One region of the Paenibacillus sp. MMO-177 genome, then DNA from elsewhere that is predicted to be linked to it. Evidence: riboswitches for the same ligand, from Rfam matches in the RefSeq annotation. Region 1 holds a riboswitch; the other holds the start of a gene.
The links. A riboswitch is a leader RNA that binds a small molecule or an ion and turns the genes downstream of it on or off. The one in region 1 is predicted to bind cyclic di-AMP.
Positions count from the first base shown of each region.

Region 2: it holds a riboswitch for cyclic di-AMP, as region 1 does, so the genes downstream of both, WFK81_RS29590 (C40 family peptidase) here and WFK81_RS16790 (hypothetical protein) in region 1, are expected to answer to the same signal.

Region 1 is NZ_JBBCUR010000004.1:275,577-282,839, reverse strand. Features, by position in the region: gene kdpB (potassium-transporting ATPase subunit KdpB) at 1-1,067, opposite strand, end outside; gene kdpA (potassium-transporting ATPase subunit KdpA) at 1,113-2,792, opposite strand; gene kdpF (K(+)-transporting ATPase subunit F) at 2,826-2,903, opposite strand; gene WFK81_RS16790 (hypothetical protein) at 3,065-3,469, opposite strand; cyclic di-AMP (ydaO/yuaA leader) riboswitch at 3,589-3,773, opposite strand; cyclic di-AMP (ydaO/yuaA leader) riboswitch at 3,891-4,086, opposite strand; gene rlmN (23S rRNA (adenine(2503)-C(2))-methyltransferase RlmN) at 4,978-6,048, shown strand; gene WFK81_RS16780 (lysoplasmalogenase) at 6,323-6,985, opposite strand; gene WFK81_RS16775 (aldehyde dehydrogenase) at 7,083-7,263, shown strand, end outside.
Region 2 is NZ_JBBCUR010000018.1:29,162-36,424, reverse strand. Features, by position in the region: gene WFK81_RS29605 (EAL domain-containing protein) at 1-766, shown strand, start outside; gene WFK81_RS29600 (GNAT family N-acetyltransferase) at 772-1,290, opposite strand; gene WFK81_RS29595 (MFS transporter) at 1,396-2,613, shown strand; gene WFK81_RS29590 (C40 family peptidase) at 2,728-3,192, opposite strand; cyclic di-AMP (ydaO/yuaA leader) riboswitch at 3,198-3,354, opposite strand; gene WFK81_RS29585 (hypothetical protein) at 3,665-4,486, opposite strand; gene WFK81_RS29580 (M1 family metallopeptidase) at 4,638-6,644, opposite strand; gene WFK81_RS29575 (YwhD family protein) at 6,748-7,263, shown strand, end outside.

The DNA of each region.
Region 1 (7,263 bases):
AGCTGGGCCTGATAGCTCAGCTGTTTGGCCTTCATCAGCTCCAATACGGAACGTCCCTCCGGCGTCTCGTCCTTAGCCGAGCTGAGCGCCGCCCACTCGCCAAGCTCCTGAACGCTTACGCCTTTGACCGGCAGGAAGTCGCTGGCCATCCGGTTGCCGTACGTGATGGTACCGGTCTTATCCAGAATCATCGTATTAATGTCGCCGGCCGCTTCTACCGCTTTGCCGGACATGGCGAGCACGTTGAACTGCGTGACGCGGTCCATGCCGGCGATCCCGATTGCCGATAACAGACCGCCGATGGTAGTCGGAATGAGACAGACCAGCAGGGCGATAAGCACCGGAATATCAAGCTCTACGCCGACGTATTTGGCGATTGGAGCAAGGGTAACGACAACAATCAGGAAGATCAGCGTCAGACTGGTAAGCAGCGTGTTCAGCGCCAGCTCGTTAGGCGTCTTTTGGCGTTTCGCGCCTTCAACCAGAGAGATCATGCGGTCGATAAACGATTCGCCGGGATCGCTCATAATCCGGACTTTGATCCGGTCGCTGACAACGCGGGTGCCGCCCGTTACCGAGCTGAAGTCGCCGCCGGCTTCCTTGATTACCGGTGCCGACTCGCCGGTGATTGCCGATTCGTCGACGGAAGCAAGGCCTTCGATAATTTCGCCGTCGCCGGGAATCATCTCTCCTTCGGAGACGACGACGATATCTCCTTTGCGGAGCTCGGTTGACGACACCTGCTTCGTTGTGGAGCCAGTCACTTTGTTTGCCGTAATATCCTTCTTGCTCTTCTTGAGCGAATCGGCTTGGGCTTTGCCGCGTCCTTCGGCCAGCGCTTCCGCAAAATTGGCGAACAAGACGGTAAACAGCAGAATCAGAAAGACGGTCAGATTGAATCCGGTCCGGCCCTCCGTTCCGAAGTAGCCGGGGAAGATCGTCATCAGCAGGACGACAAGCGTGCCGACCTCCACGACAAACATGACGGGATTTCTCATCATGGTCAGCGGGTTTAATTTCAGAAAGCTGTCCTTCGCCGCGCGACTTATAATCGCCGAGGTCAGCATGGATTTACGTTGTGTGGTCACGGTTATTCACCTCATCCTTATCCGTTAGCGAATCGTTAAATACTCTGCGATAGGTCCAAGTACGACGGCAGGCAGGAACGTAAGCGCGCCGACAATAACGACGGTGCCTACTAGGATCCCGCCAAACAGTACGTTGTCCGTCCGGAATGTTCCGATCGTTTCGGGTACGGGCTTTTTGCGGACCAGGGATCCGGCTACGGCCAGCATGGCAATCATCGAAACATACCGTCCAAGCAGCATGACAAGGCCGGTTGTGATGTTCCAGAACGGCGTATTGTCGGCAAGACCTTCGAAGCCCGAGCCGTTATTCGCCGCCGAAGAGGTGTATTCATAGAGCACTTGCGAGATGCCGTGGAAGCCAGGATTCGTAATGGCGCCCCGGCCAAGGTCCGTCAGGAAAGCAATGGCGGTTGGCGCCAAAATGATAAACGGATGAACGAGAATCGCAATCGCGATCAGCTTCATTTCCTTGGGCTCGATTTTCCGCCCGAGTAACTCCGGTGTCCGACCGACCATTAGTCCCGCGATAAAGACGGCAAGAATCGCATACATCAGCATATTGACGAGGCCAACGCCTTTGCCGCCGAACACGACGTTCAGCATCATCTCCGCCAACGGGACAAGACCGCCGATTGGCGTCAGCGTATCGTGCATGTTATTAACCGAACCGGTTGTCGCAGCGGTCGTAACCGCCGTGAAGAGGGCGGACTGGGCAATGCCGAACCGGACTTCCTTGCCTTCCATGCTGCCTTGCGAGGCATCTGCGCCAAGGTTGTTCAGTTCCGGATTGCCATGCAGCTCAGCCGTGTAAACCGTCGCAAGGAATACCAGGAACAGCGACATCATGGCGCCAAACACAACCCAGCCCTGCTTGCGGTTGCCCGCGAAACGGCCGTATACATAGGGAAGGCTGGCAGGCAGCGCCCACATGGACAAAATCTCGATGACGTTCGTCAGCGGGCTTGGATTCTCGAACGGATGCGCCGAATTGGCACCCATAAAGCCGCCGCCGTTCGTGCCCAAATGCTTAATCGATTCAAGGGAAGCAACCGGCCCGATAGCGATGGTTTGCGTTGCTCCTTCCAGCGTTGTTGCCGTTACGTTAGGCTGCAGCGTCTGCGGCACGTGAAGCGCCACAAGCACCAGCGTAATAAGCGTTGCGAGCGGCAGGAAAATCCGCGTATGGGATTTCACGAAGTCGGTGAAGAAGTTGCCGATTGTGCTGCCCCTGCTCGTCAAGCCGCGGATAAAAGCAATCGCAACCGAGAAGCCGGTAGCCGCCGAAGTGAACATCATCATCATAATGACGGCCATCTGCGAGAAATAGGACAGCCCGGTCTCGCCGCTGTAATGCTGCAGGTTCGTATTCGTAATAAAGCTGATAACGGTATTGAACGACAGCGTTTCTTCCATAGCGCCAATGCGGTTGGGGTTGCCCGGAAGGCCGCCCTGCAAGCGCAGAATAAAATAACTAATCGCGACTAGCACGATATTCGTGAGCAGAAAGCTCAGCGCGTATTTTTTCCAGGTCATGCTCTCGCGCGATTTCAGCCCGATTACTTTATAAATGAACCGTTCGATGCCGCCGAATAAGCGGTCAGTCCGATTCGGTTGATCCGAGTACACATGGTATACGTAGGTTCCGAGCGGTTTGACGAGCAGTACGAGCACGCCAATCACGATAATGAGCTGTAAAATATCCATTGCCATTGCGGCCTCCCAGCGATCGATAAGGTTTTAGAATTTCTCCGGATTAATCAGGGCATAAATTAAGTAAAGAAAGAGAAACAAAGCCAGCGTTAACGCTACGATCATCGCTTTTCCTCCTCTTGAATAGCCCGGTCGCACCAATGCATAAAGCCGGCGAAAAGTACAAATATCGCTGCCAGAAGCAGCGCCATATAAATATCCTGCATCGAGTATTCCTCCTAAAAGAATGACCGCATGGCCTGTTTAGGCTCCATTTGGGATAATTCCTAACTGGTGAGGTCGTTTGTGATGAGAAAAGACGTTTCCGTCTGCCCGGAGTGCACCACGTAATTCGCGCCCATCCCCTTGTAAATCAACCGGGGATTCGTACTTTCGGTAATGACGCAGATCGACTTAGAAGTCCAGCTGCGGCAAATCTGAATATAACGGCAGCACAGATTCAGGCTTCTCTCGAATAAAAAGATCCGGCCGACCGGCAGCTCCGGTACCCGCCAGGTTGCTTCATCAATCGTGTTGACAACGATTACGATGCTTACTCCCAGCCCCAGCATCCTATCGTATTCGGTCTTGTTGTTCACAATGGCTGCAAAAGGGATATGCCGTCGCTGCAGCTGTTTAATAAAGTCCTCGCCCTGCGCGTTGGGGGCGGAGACGAGTATATAATCGTCCATGGTTTAGGCTCCTCTTCTGATTGGAGGAATCAACGACAACAAAAAGCCGCGGAAGAGGGACTCTTCACGCGGCTTATAAGCGCAGCAGAAAATAAACCGCGCCTAAATTCACGATCATCGTTGCCTCTCTTGGTACGCTGACGAAGTTAGCTGACGGATTCGGGCGTAAGAGTCGCCCTACGCCGACGAGCTCAGATGGTACTGAGTCGGCGATTCACCCCGAGGACAAGCTAGCTGTGTTGAACAGCCGGCTGTCCGATTGGTTCCCCCGTTCCCCGCGAAGGGGATTAAGCGATAAAGACAGTTGATTTTGATTAATAATCGGCATGAGAAAAAGCCGCAGAGGAAAGTTCCCCGCGGCCTTGAAAAGGTCACAAGATCACATCATCCTCTCTACTTGGAAAATGCCCTGCCTAATGGGCAGTCGCATTTTCATCGCTTACGAGGTTAGCTGACGGATTCGGACGGTGAGAGTCGCCCTACCGGTTCAGGCCGCGCGCAGCCTTTTCCCGGATTCACCCCGGATAAGCAAGCCGCCCCGGCTCTCACACCGTTGCGATGCTGCTTATCGATTGGTTCCCCCGTTTCCCTTAACGGAAACTCAGCAATTGATACTTTTGCTGAATCGTATATTACGCCTGACGGCCGAAGATGTAAATGAACGATGGAGGCGGCATATTGTCTAATTCTGACAAGGAGTTTGGTTAGAGCGTTTACATTTGGAAGGGACTCCATCATGCTCCTTCTTGGACTCTATATCTCGCGAATACTGCAATTCGATGTGAAATTTAGGTATATGCCAAGCCCAAATTGGTTTGTCCGAGGTCGCCATTGCGTGCCGGGCACGAAGCCGTGGGCTGAAAAGAGCCAAATAAGACGGAAAAACCGTCTTACAGCGGCTGGAGGGCGGGCCGCGGGTTAGAAAGAGCCAAATAAGACGGAAAAACCGTCTTACAGCGGCTGGAGGGCGGGCCGCGGGTTAGAAAGAGCTAAATAAGACGGAAAAACCGTCTTACAGCGGCTGGAGGGCGGGCCGCGGGTTAGAAAGAGCCAAATAAGACGGAAAAACCGTCTTACAACGGCTGGAGGGCGGGCCGCGGGTTAGAAAGAGCCAAATAAGACGGAAAAACCGTCTTACAACGGCTGGAGGGCGGCGCCGCGTGCTAGAAAGAGCCAAATAAGACGGAAAAACCGTCTTACAGCGGCTGGAGGGCGGGCCGCGGGTTAGAAAGAGCTAAATAAGACGGAAAAACCGTCTTACAGCGGTTGGACGTGGGGTAGGAAGCAGGAGCGATAAGTGCGTGTTAAGTGCGAGGAGTGAAATAAGAGGGCGGAATGAGCGTATACTGGAACGATTGGACTTTTCATTAGAATACTCCGAAGCGAAACGCGCCTCCTGCCAAAGGCGGCGAATCGTTTCACCTTGGCCCCTTGTTTTCATCAGCTAATTTTGGGACAATAGGAACAGTATGCGGTTTTGGCCGCGTTTCACGAAAAGAGGAAAAACGATGAGTACACCATCCATATATGGATTTACATTAGATCAATTAACGGCATGGCTGGGCGAGCGCGGGCATAAAAAGTTCCGGGCGGCTCAGGTGTGGGAATATTTGTACCGGAAGCGGGTTACAAACTTTGCGGATATGACGGAGGTTCATCCGGACTTGGTGAAGCTGCTGGAGGAGAACTTTGCGATCCAGACGCTGGTCGAGCATACGAAGCAGGTGTCGAAGGACGGCACGGTCAAGCTGCTGCTCAAGCTGGATGACGGCAACCTGATCGAGACGGTAATGATGCGTCATAAGTTCGGCCTGTCGGTCTGCGTAACCACGCAGGTTGGCTGCAATATCGGCTGCAGCTTCTGCGCGAGCGGCCTGCTCAAGAAGAGCAGAGATCTGACAAGCGGCGAGATTGTCGAGCAGATTATGAAGATTCAGCTCCATCTTGATGAAGCGGGTCAAGGCGAGAAGGTCAGTCATATCGTTGTCATGGGGATCGGCGAGCCGTTCGATAACTTTACGAACCTGAACGACTTCCTCACGACGGTGAAGGATCATAAAGGCTTGGCTATCGGACCGCGCCATATTACGGTATCGACAAGCGGCCTCGCGGACAAAATCAGAGAGTTTGCCGACAAGGATCAAGGGGTTAACCTTGCCGTATCGCTGCATGCGCCTAATAATGAGCTGCGGACGCGGATTATGAAGATCAACCGCGCGATTCCGATCGAGAAGCTGATGGATGCGATCGATTATTATCTGGAGCGGACGAACCGCCGCATTACGCTGGAGTATATTCTGCTCAAGGACGTCAACGACCGGCCGGAGCATGCGCTTGAGCTTGCGGAGCTGGTGGGCGACCGCCGCCGTTCTCTCGTGAACGTGAACCTTATTCCTTACAATCCGGTTGACGAGCATAGCCAATACCAGCGCAGCGAGAACGACTCCATCAAAGGCTTCTACGATACGCTGAAAAAACAAGGCGTAAGCGTCAGCGTCCGCCTCGAGCATGGTGCCGACATCGACGCGGCTTGCGGCCAGCTGCGCAGCAAGCAGATGAATAAGGAAAAAGCCGGATAACAATCGGCACAACCAAACGGGTGTCCCATAAGTCAGAATCTTTGAAGAAGAGCCAGCACTTTCAAAAATAGCGTCGCAGACTCTGCAACGCTATTTTTTTGATCTGTTGCAGCTTTTTTAGCACAATATGATCAAGCCTGCTCACCGTACGTTGGATTTACTCCAGTGAAATCGGGTGAAACGGGTGACTTGCGGGGGGACATTGAATTTGTTCCAATAAAAGGGGTTTGGTTAGTCCTTTTTTATCCAAACCAACAAAAAGGCCGTTCCGATGTCAGCTATTGACGGTTGGGACAGCCTCTTTTTGCTTGGGAGCGGTACGGCTCCGGTATCCTATGCAGGTTGCAATGCAGAACTGCGCGGCATAATAGGTTGTCATAATGAGCACATTCGAACCATCAACATCCGAGACGAACTTGTTCCAGGCGAGAATAGAGTCGGAAGCCATAAAGAGCAAAGCGCCCGCAACCGCCCATGCGTTTCCGGACATGATGGCCGACCAGCCCATCAGCGAAATGGCGGTTACATAGACAAGAACGGGGATTTTCAGAGCGTCGTCTCCCGATTTCGTAAGCGCATCAAGCAGCTCGTAGCCCATATAAACGGCATATGCCCCGATTGGTACAATCGTGACGAGGCGCCAGAAGGAAAACTTCCATTGCCCGAAAAAACCGCTAAGATAAAACAAATGGCCGATCAAAAAGGCGGACAGCCCTACGACAAAGTTATCCAGGGTAACATCGCCAATCACGCAGAAGACAAGACCGGCCAGCAGAATCTGCTGAAATCGCTTACCGTTTTGCGCGGACTGCAAGTAAGCATAAGCGATAATAAGCAGCATCGGAATCGCTTTGAAAATTAGCTTGACGGCATGCGGTTCAGCAGGAATGATAAAAATGTAAAGCAAGCCTGTAAGCAGAATGAGAGCAGGCATCATTTTATTCAATCGGCATCGCTCCTTTTTCCTAACTATAGCATAGAAATTCATTTTTTAAGTCCGGATTTATATCGAAAAGGCGGGGTATCGCATGAACATGAACATGAACTTAGCTCAACAATTGCTGGAGAAGCAGCGGCACTATTACGGGACGGGGGCAACACGGAGTCTCGAATTCCGGCAGGCTCAGCTGGCGAAGCTGCGCCAAGCCATTACAGAACGAGAGGATGCGATTATGCAGGCGCTTCGGCTTGACCTGAACAGGAGCGAGCAGGAGT
Region 2 (7,263 bases), on a different contig from region 1:
GATTGACGATGTGGGCAGCGGCTTTAGCGGCATGGACCGGATTGCCTTGATTCAGCCCAACATTCTGAAAATCGATATTCATATGCTGAAACGGAGCGCGAGCCATGACGGCTATCTGGGCACGCTCCGTTCCCTCTCCGCGCTGGCGGACCAGCTTGGGGCTTCGCTGCTTGCCGAAGGCGTGGAGACTAAGCAGGATTTGGCGCGAGCGATCCAGGCCGGAGTCCGGTACGTACAGGGCTTTCTGTTCGCGAAGGCCGAGCCGGATTTCGAAGAATCGTCCCGTTTTTCGGATTTATTGGAAAAAGAATTGGAAGCGCACCGGCAGCTTCAGCTCTATTCGGAGAACTACTGGCGCTATTTGTCGGACAGGTTGTCCGGCAAAATCGACAGGATTGGTCATCTGGAGGAGCTGGAGGAAGAGGATAATGAATGGATCGTCCGGCTGCTGCAGGAATTGGAGAACAACAGCGTTCGCGTCTACCTTTGCCGTGAAGACGGCATTCAGATTTCCTCCAATTATTCGAGAAGGGAAGACGGAAGCTGGCGGCGGGAGGACGAATACTGCGGAGCCAACTGGAGCTGGCGCCCGTATTTTGTTCCGAATGTCGTTGAATTGAACGAGAGCCGCCGCTCCATGGTATCCCGGGCCTATACCGACCTGGATTCTAGAGCGTGGATCCGGACGGTATCGGTAATGGTGAAACCCGGCATTATATTGTTCGTTGATATGAAAGATCCCGAGCCCGATTATTACCGGTTATAGGGATATTAACAAGTGGAGTGGTACACCATACAATGGAACTCCGCAGGCCCTTCCGGGGTTGGCCGTACATACGTATCGTCAATCGCAAAGCCGGCCCGTTCATAAGCGCGAATGGCCCGCGTGTTCCAGGTCAGCACCTCCAGATCGATGCTGTTCTGCGGTGCCCGGCGAAGGGCTTCAAGGACCAGCAGCCGCATAAAGTCGGGGCCGCTGCCTCTGCCGCATAAAGCGGGATGCAGGCCGAGACCGAGGCGGGTAACGCCAACAAGAGGAAAGAATTGGGCAAAGCCGATCAACTCCCGATCGCGATTCACGACAGCCGCATATTGCATGCGCCGCAGGACGGGATCGCCGAATTCGATCTCGTCCTTTTGCATCGCATCCCACGCCGGCCAGCGGTAAAGATCGTATGGCGGTTCATATTGCCATTCGCAGATTTGCCGGGCATGCTTAATTTCCAGCGGCTGGATAGTCATGTCCTCCAGAGATGGTTTATAATGTACCTCATTAGCGAAATTAGTCATAGATCTACCCTCATTATAAGATTCTATAAGTTTCTTTCCATTATAACATTTCGGTAATCGACTTCATGAGGATTTGGCGAAGGACAACGAAGGAGAACTTTTACGATGCGGAAATTAATAGCGCTTGGCTGTTTGTCTTATCTCGTAATTGGATTAGCTCATGTTGTGGGCGGGTCGGTAATGGAGCAGATGCTCGATAAATACGGTTTGTCTTATGGCGACGGCGGGCAATGGATGATGAATCAGTTTTTTGGTTTTTTGGTGGGCGTATTGCTATCCCCGTTTATTACGTCCAAGCTGGGCAAAAGAGGGGGAGTGCTTCTCTCGCTTGGTCTTCTGACGCTTGGCGAAGCGGCTTACAGCCTGACTCCCCATTCCTGGGGGCTGATGCTGTTTATCGCCTTGTTCGCCGGCTTTGGCTTTGGCATGACCGAATCGGTTATCGGAGCCATGGTCATTGATCTGGCGGAAGAGAACGGCAAGGCCAATGCGATGACCAAGCTGGAGACGTTCTTTGGAATCGGGGCCTTCCTGATGCCAACGATGGCTAGCCTATTGATCAGGTATGGGGTTTGGCAATTATCCTTCCCGATTTTATCGGCGCTTGCCGGCATTACCTTTATATTATGGATGACGATATCGTTCGGGCCAATCGATGACAAGATTGGTTTTCATGCCAGAGGCAAGAAGTCGGCGGCGGAGAGGGAAGCGGACGAACCGCGTCCAAAAGGATGGTTCGGCTATAAGAGAGCTTCGATTCCGTTCCTGCTTCTGTCGGCTTTATTTTTCGTCATTTACGTTGGCGTGGAAATGAGCTTCTCCAATTATTTGCCTTCGATTATGATCGAACGCTCCGGCATGACGGAAGCGAATGCCCCTTCCTCGCTAAGCCTGTTCTGGGGCACGATGATCCTCGGGCGTCTGTTCGCCGGACGGATCGCGGATCGCGTCGGATACATCCGCTATCTGTTTGTTGCGATTGCCGGAGCCTGCGTCGTTATTCTCGCGATGGGGGCCATTGGGCAGTTAAGCGGAATGATGGTTCTTGTCGGACTAAGCGGTTTGTTCTTCTCCGGCGTATTCGGGATTGCTCTTGTATTCGCGAACGGGCTCATTCCGGGCATGACGGAGCGGACAACCAGCCTGCTTGTCGCTTGCGGAGGAGTGGGCGGGGCGATCTTCCCGAAATTGACGGGATGGATGATGGACAGCTATGGCGCGGACCGAACGGTCTGGATTCTTGGCGTTTTTCTCATTGCGATGTTTGTCGTATTGCTTGCGATGCTGGCACTCGGCCGGAAGCAGCAGACGTCGGCTGCCTGACTAGAATAGCAGGAAAGAATAAAGCCGCATGCGGTTTGTCCGGTGGGACAAGCTGCATGCGGCTTTATTGCAGGAATCCTGTCAATCCGCCCCGATGGAAGCGGCTGCCGGATTCTATTCGTCGGCATATTTATCAAAAGTGCTAGGGTCCATGACACGTCGAGCGGTCACATACCGGTTGACATAATAAGAGTCACTAAGGTTGCTTATCGTAACGCCCTTGCTGGACGATGCATGAGCAAACTTGCCGTCTCCTACATAAATGCCGACATGAGATACACCACGACCGTTCGTGTTGAAGAACACGAGATCTCCGGCCACTAGATCGCTTTTTGCGATCTTCTTACCTGTTTCAGATTGCGAAGTGGAAGTGCGAGGAAGATCGATGCCCATTTTGTCGAAAACGTAAGAAGTAAATCCGGAGCAGTCGAATCCTTTCGTGGATGCTCCACCTGCAACGTACGGCGTGCCAATCAAATCGCTGACAATGCCGTCCATTTTGGAGTCTGCGAAAACGCTTCCGGCCTGAAAAGCCAGCATTAACGCAAGTCCAAGAAGTAGTGCTGTAACCTTTTTCAAAACGGTAAAGCTCCTTCCAATGCCGACGAGGTTAGCTGTGGGGTTCGGTTGAAGGATCCCTATGACTTCTCGGGCGCCGATACAATCTTTCGGACGTCGAAGTCAATTCACCCAAAGGTGGTTCCCCCGTTTCCAGTACAAGGAATTAGGCAGTTTGTTTTATGTACTTGGTAACTATTCGGTAATTTTCGTTTATCTCCTCCCCAAAGTGGCAAATTCTAATAATTCTCATGCAACCTTTTGACTAATCAAAGCGGAAAAGCTTGTATCCTGCGGTTAATAGTCTTCATGTAGGGCGCGCAGACTAGCAGAGAAGCACTATAAAGATTTACTAACTCTTTACTATGTGGTTTTGCTAGCCGATATGTTGATTTATTTGGAGAATGACGGACAAGCGAGCCCGAAAAAACGCGAAAAACCCGCGCCGCGACTAGGTCGCAGGGCGGGCTGCTTCTATAATTATGAGAAAATTTTAAACTTCCTTTGATCTTAAAATGTCGTATTGGGAGGCTAGAGTCCATACTTTCATCAGGGTTCGGACAAGATGATAGCTTTGGTGGACAAGGAGGGCGATAAAGCCGGCCCAGACAAGGGACAAGCTACTGACAAACAATCCGATTCCCGAGCCGATCGCCCACATGAGAAGCGATAATCCGGCAAAAGGAAGAAGATGCTTAACAGCTGTGCCCAGGGACTGGAAGATACCCCCGGCCTTCCCGCTGGTTGCTCCAAGCTGCATGGCGAGGAACAGCAGATGGAGCAGGATGCCCCATAACAGCCAGCCTCCCGCCGCGGGAAGGGTCTTTTGCAGCAAGGCTCCGATCGAGCGGCTGTGAAGCAGCGCTTCAAGACCCTTTGGCGCCAGCCACCATGCGGGAGCAAGAGTAAGAAGGGTCTCGATCCAGTAGAGAAGGGTAACCGGCTTCCATGCCCGGCGGATGCCTTGCAGAAACTGCGTTCCTCCTGCATCGGTCGCATGCTGCAGGGAGTAGAGCAGACCTGAGTTAAATAAAGGCGAGAGCAGCATTCTTGCCGCGAATAAGCCGCCAAGCAGCCACAGGTACGGAGTCAGCACATCCGTCTTCATAATTTGAAACTGCGCTTCGCTCATAAACAGCTGGACGGCTGCCTTGGAAGGGGATTGATCCGGAAACCGCCGCAGCAGCGGCGCTACAACGGAATCGATAAAGCGGTACAGGAAAAATCCCCACAGCAGCTGGTACAGGAATAGCAGGATAACGATATAAAAGTGCTTGATCGCGAGCCGCCAGCCTTGCCTCATATGATTTTTCATGGCTTATCCTCCTAAAATTGCGAAGCAATTCTTAGCTACCACATAAGAAGTTATAAGTTTCGAGAAAGCCGGAAGAACAAATTCTTATTGGCGATAAAACCTACCTCTAGACGCGGTCGCTCATCTTCGAAATTCTTCGATAGAGGTTTTCTCACCAGCCTAATATTCCGAGCAGACCCTGAATGACGTTAGAGATACCCAGACTCCAACGGGTACGCGTAACCTCAGATAGGTCAGCCTTCATATAGTCGTTGATATGCTTATTGTCCAGCACGTTTGTATGCTGAGGATCGACAGCCACCCATTGGAGCGGAGAGCTGTGGACAATTTTGTATTGAACGTGAGACTCCGTCGGATCCCAAGACTTCGGAACAATGGTGCCGTCCTTGAATTTCAGGACAACCGGAATCGGACCGTTATACCCGCCGTTGCGCTGAAGAAGGACAACCGATTCATACATCTGCTTTCCATCCTGCTCCACCGGATGGACGTTAATGGACTCCACGGATATGTCGGCCATCTGATTGCCATAGACGTATTGGTCGAAGTAATTGGTCCACTTCTGCTTGGTCACCTGTTCGACAACGCGCTGGAAGTCGGTGCTGGTCGGATGCTTGAACTTATATTTCTGGAAGTAGGTGCGCATAATCTTCTGCATCATTTTCTCGCCGACCTGTTTCTCGATGCCGATCAGCACGAGCTTCGCCCGCATGTACACATTTTCGGCATAGACGTTGTTGCTTGGATAAGCCCAAGATGGCTGCTTCAGCGGAGCGGGATCCGTCATATAGCTCGATTCCAGCGGCAGGTTAGCTTCGATGCCATATTCGCTTGCCATGACTTTATCTTCCGCGTAGGAGGTAAAGCCTTCGTCGAGCCAGGCCTCCTCGAACTCATTCGAGGCCACCATGCCATACCAGTATTGATGCCCGACCTCATGCACGACGGTTCTCTCGAGACTGTAGCCCGGATTATCCGTCTCGGCGGCGAAGGAGGTGACGAGCGTCGGATACTCCATTCCTCCGGACCCGTTAGCTCCCTTAGGAGGCACAACAACCGATAAGGTCGAATAAGGGTACTCGCCATACCATTGCCCGTATTTGGAGAGGGCGGATTTGGCGGCATGCATATACCGGTCCTTCAGATCCTCATGGGCAGGATCCAGATACAGCTTGATACGGACGCCCGGAATGCCCGGGCCGGATAACGTGTCTTCATAATAGATAAAGTCCGGGGACGCAGCCCAAGCGAAGTCATGCACGTCATCGGCGTAGAACTGATAGATCGCCCGGTTGTCCTTTTTCTCAACGGCCTTCGTCTGAAAGCCCGTCGCTGCAACGGTATAGGATTCCGGCACTTGAATGCGGACGGAATAAATGCCGAAGTCGCTGTAGAACTCCGAGTTGCCATGGTATTGATGCGTGTTCCAGCCTTCCGTCGTGCGGCCTCTTGTTCCCGCTGTCTCGTACACGGCCAGCTTAGGGAACCATTGGCCCGCCATGACATAATTGCCGGAGTAGCCCATGCGCGCGAATACTTCGGGCAGCTTTACTTCAAAGCCCATCTCGAGGGTGACCGATTTGCCTGGGGCAACCGGTTCGGGCAGCTTAAGCTTGGCCAGCGTAAAGTCATTCGGATTGTTGTCATCGGGCTGAACATAATGCAGCCGCGGAAGCAGGCTTTCCCCTTCCGTCGTCTCCAGCGTAAGCAGCTTCATGTAGCCCTGACTTGCTTCGGTTGCTTTATCCGAACGCAGCTTGCCGCCGGATTCCTTCATAAACGTGGTTTTGTCCGACATGAAGGCATTCGGATAAAGATGGAAGTACAGCTCGGACACCGTCTTCTTGCCTGGATTCGTCCAAGTGACGGTTTGCTTGCCGTCTAGATACCGGATATCATCGCGAAGCGAGACATTGATATGATACTCGGCGATCCGCTTGCTAAGCGGCTGCGGTTTCGGAGCCACATTGTCCGGTTGGGACGAGGCGGGCGGCTTGGCCGATTTTGGCGCAGAATCGGTCGCTGCTTTGGCGGCAGGGGCTAGAGCGTAGGTATATTGGGATTGCCAAGCGCGGCCGAAGCCCTGCTGGATGGAGAGGCCGAGCAGGACGGCGGTAAGCGTAAACAGCAGCATTCGTTTGACGTAGCGTGGAGACATGATACAATTCCCTCCCGTGACAAGCATCTACAGCATGTATATGTTTGCTTTTCGCGGATTATTAGCTAAAATGGAATTATTGTACGGGGAAGGTGGAAGAGCTATGACGGAACAGCAAGGACAGCCGGCAGAGCCGGAAAAAAAAGAGAAGAAGTCCCTCTCTCTTAACGTAGTGAGCAACAAACAACATAAAGGCTTTGGAGCCGGAACGATAGATTTAAGTGCAGTATCCTGCGTCATTATCGATAATGGCTCGGCTTATATCGATGACGGAGCGATGCATGCGAAAAGCAAGGTTGAGCGGGGCATCAAGTTCAGTCCGAATAAAGAAGACTGCCCGAACGGCCGCAAATGCTGGATCGTATGGACAGCCGTTGAACGGGGCGAGACAGGTTCGTATTATGCGGGGGCTACGGCCTGCGAGATGTGGATCGATACCGAAGCGCGCCGCGGCTGGAAAATTCTCGCCGATCACGTGAACAAGCTGGATGCCGCGATTAAGCGCAAGTATAAGCTTGAAGAGCTGGACGCGGAAGAGAAAGCGGCTTACCGCAAGCTTCTGATCGAGCATAATGAGGAATGGTGGAATAATTCGCCTGAAGAGCTTAAGGAAGCTTTG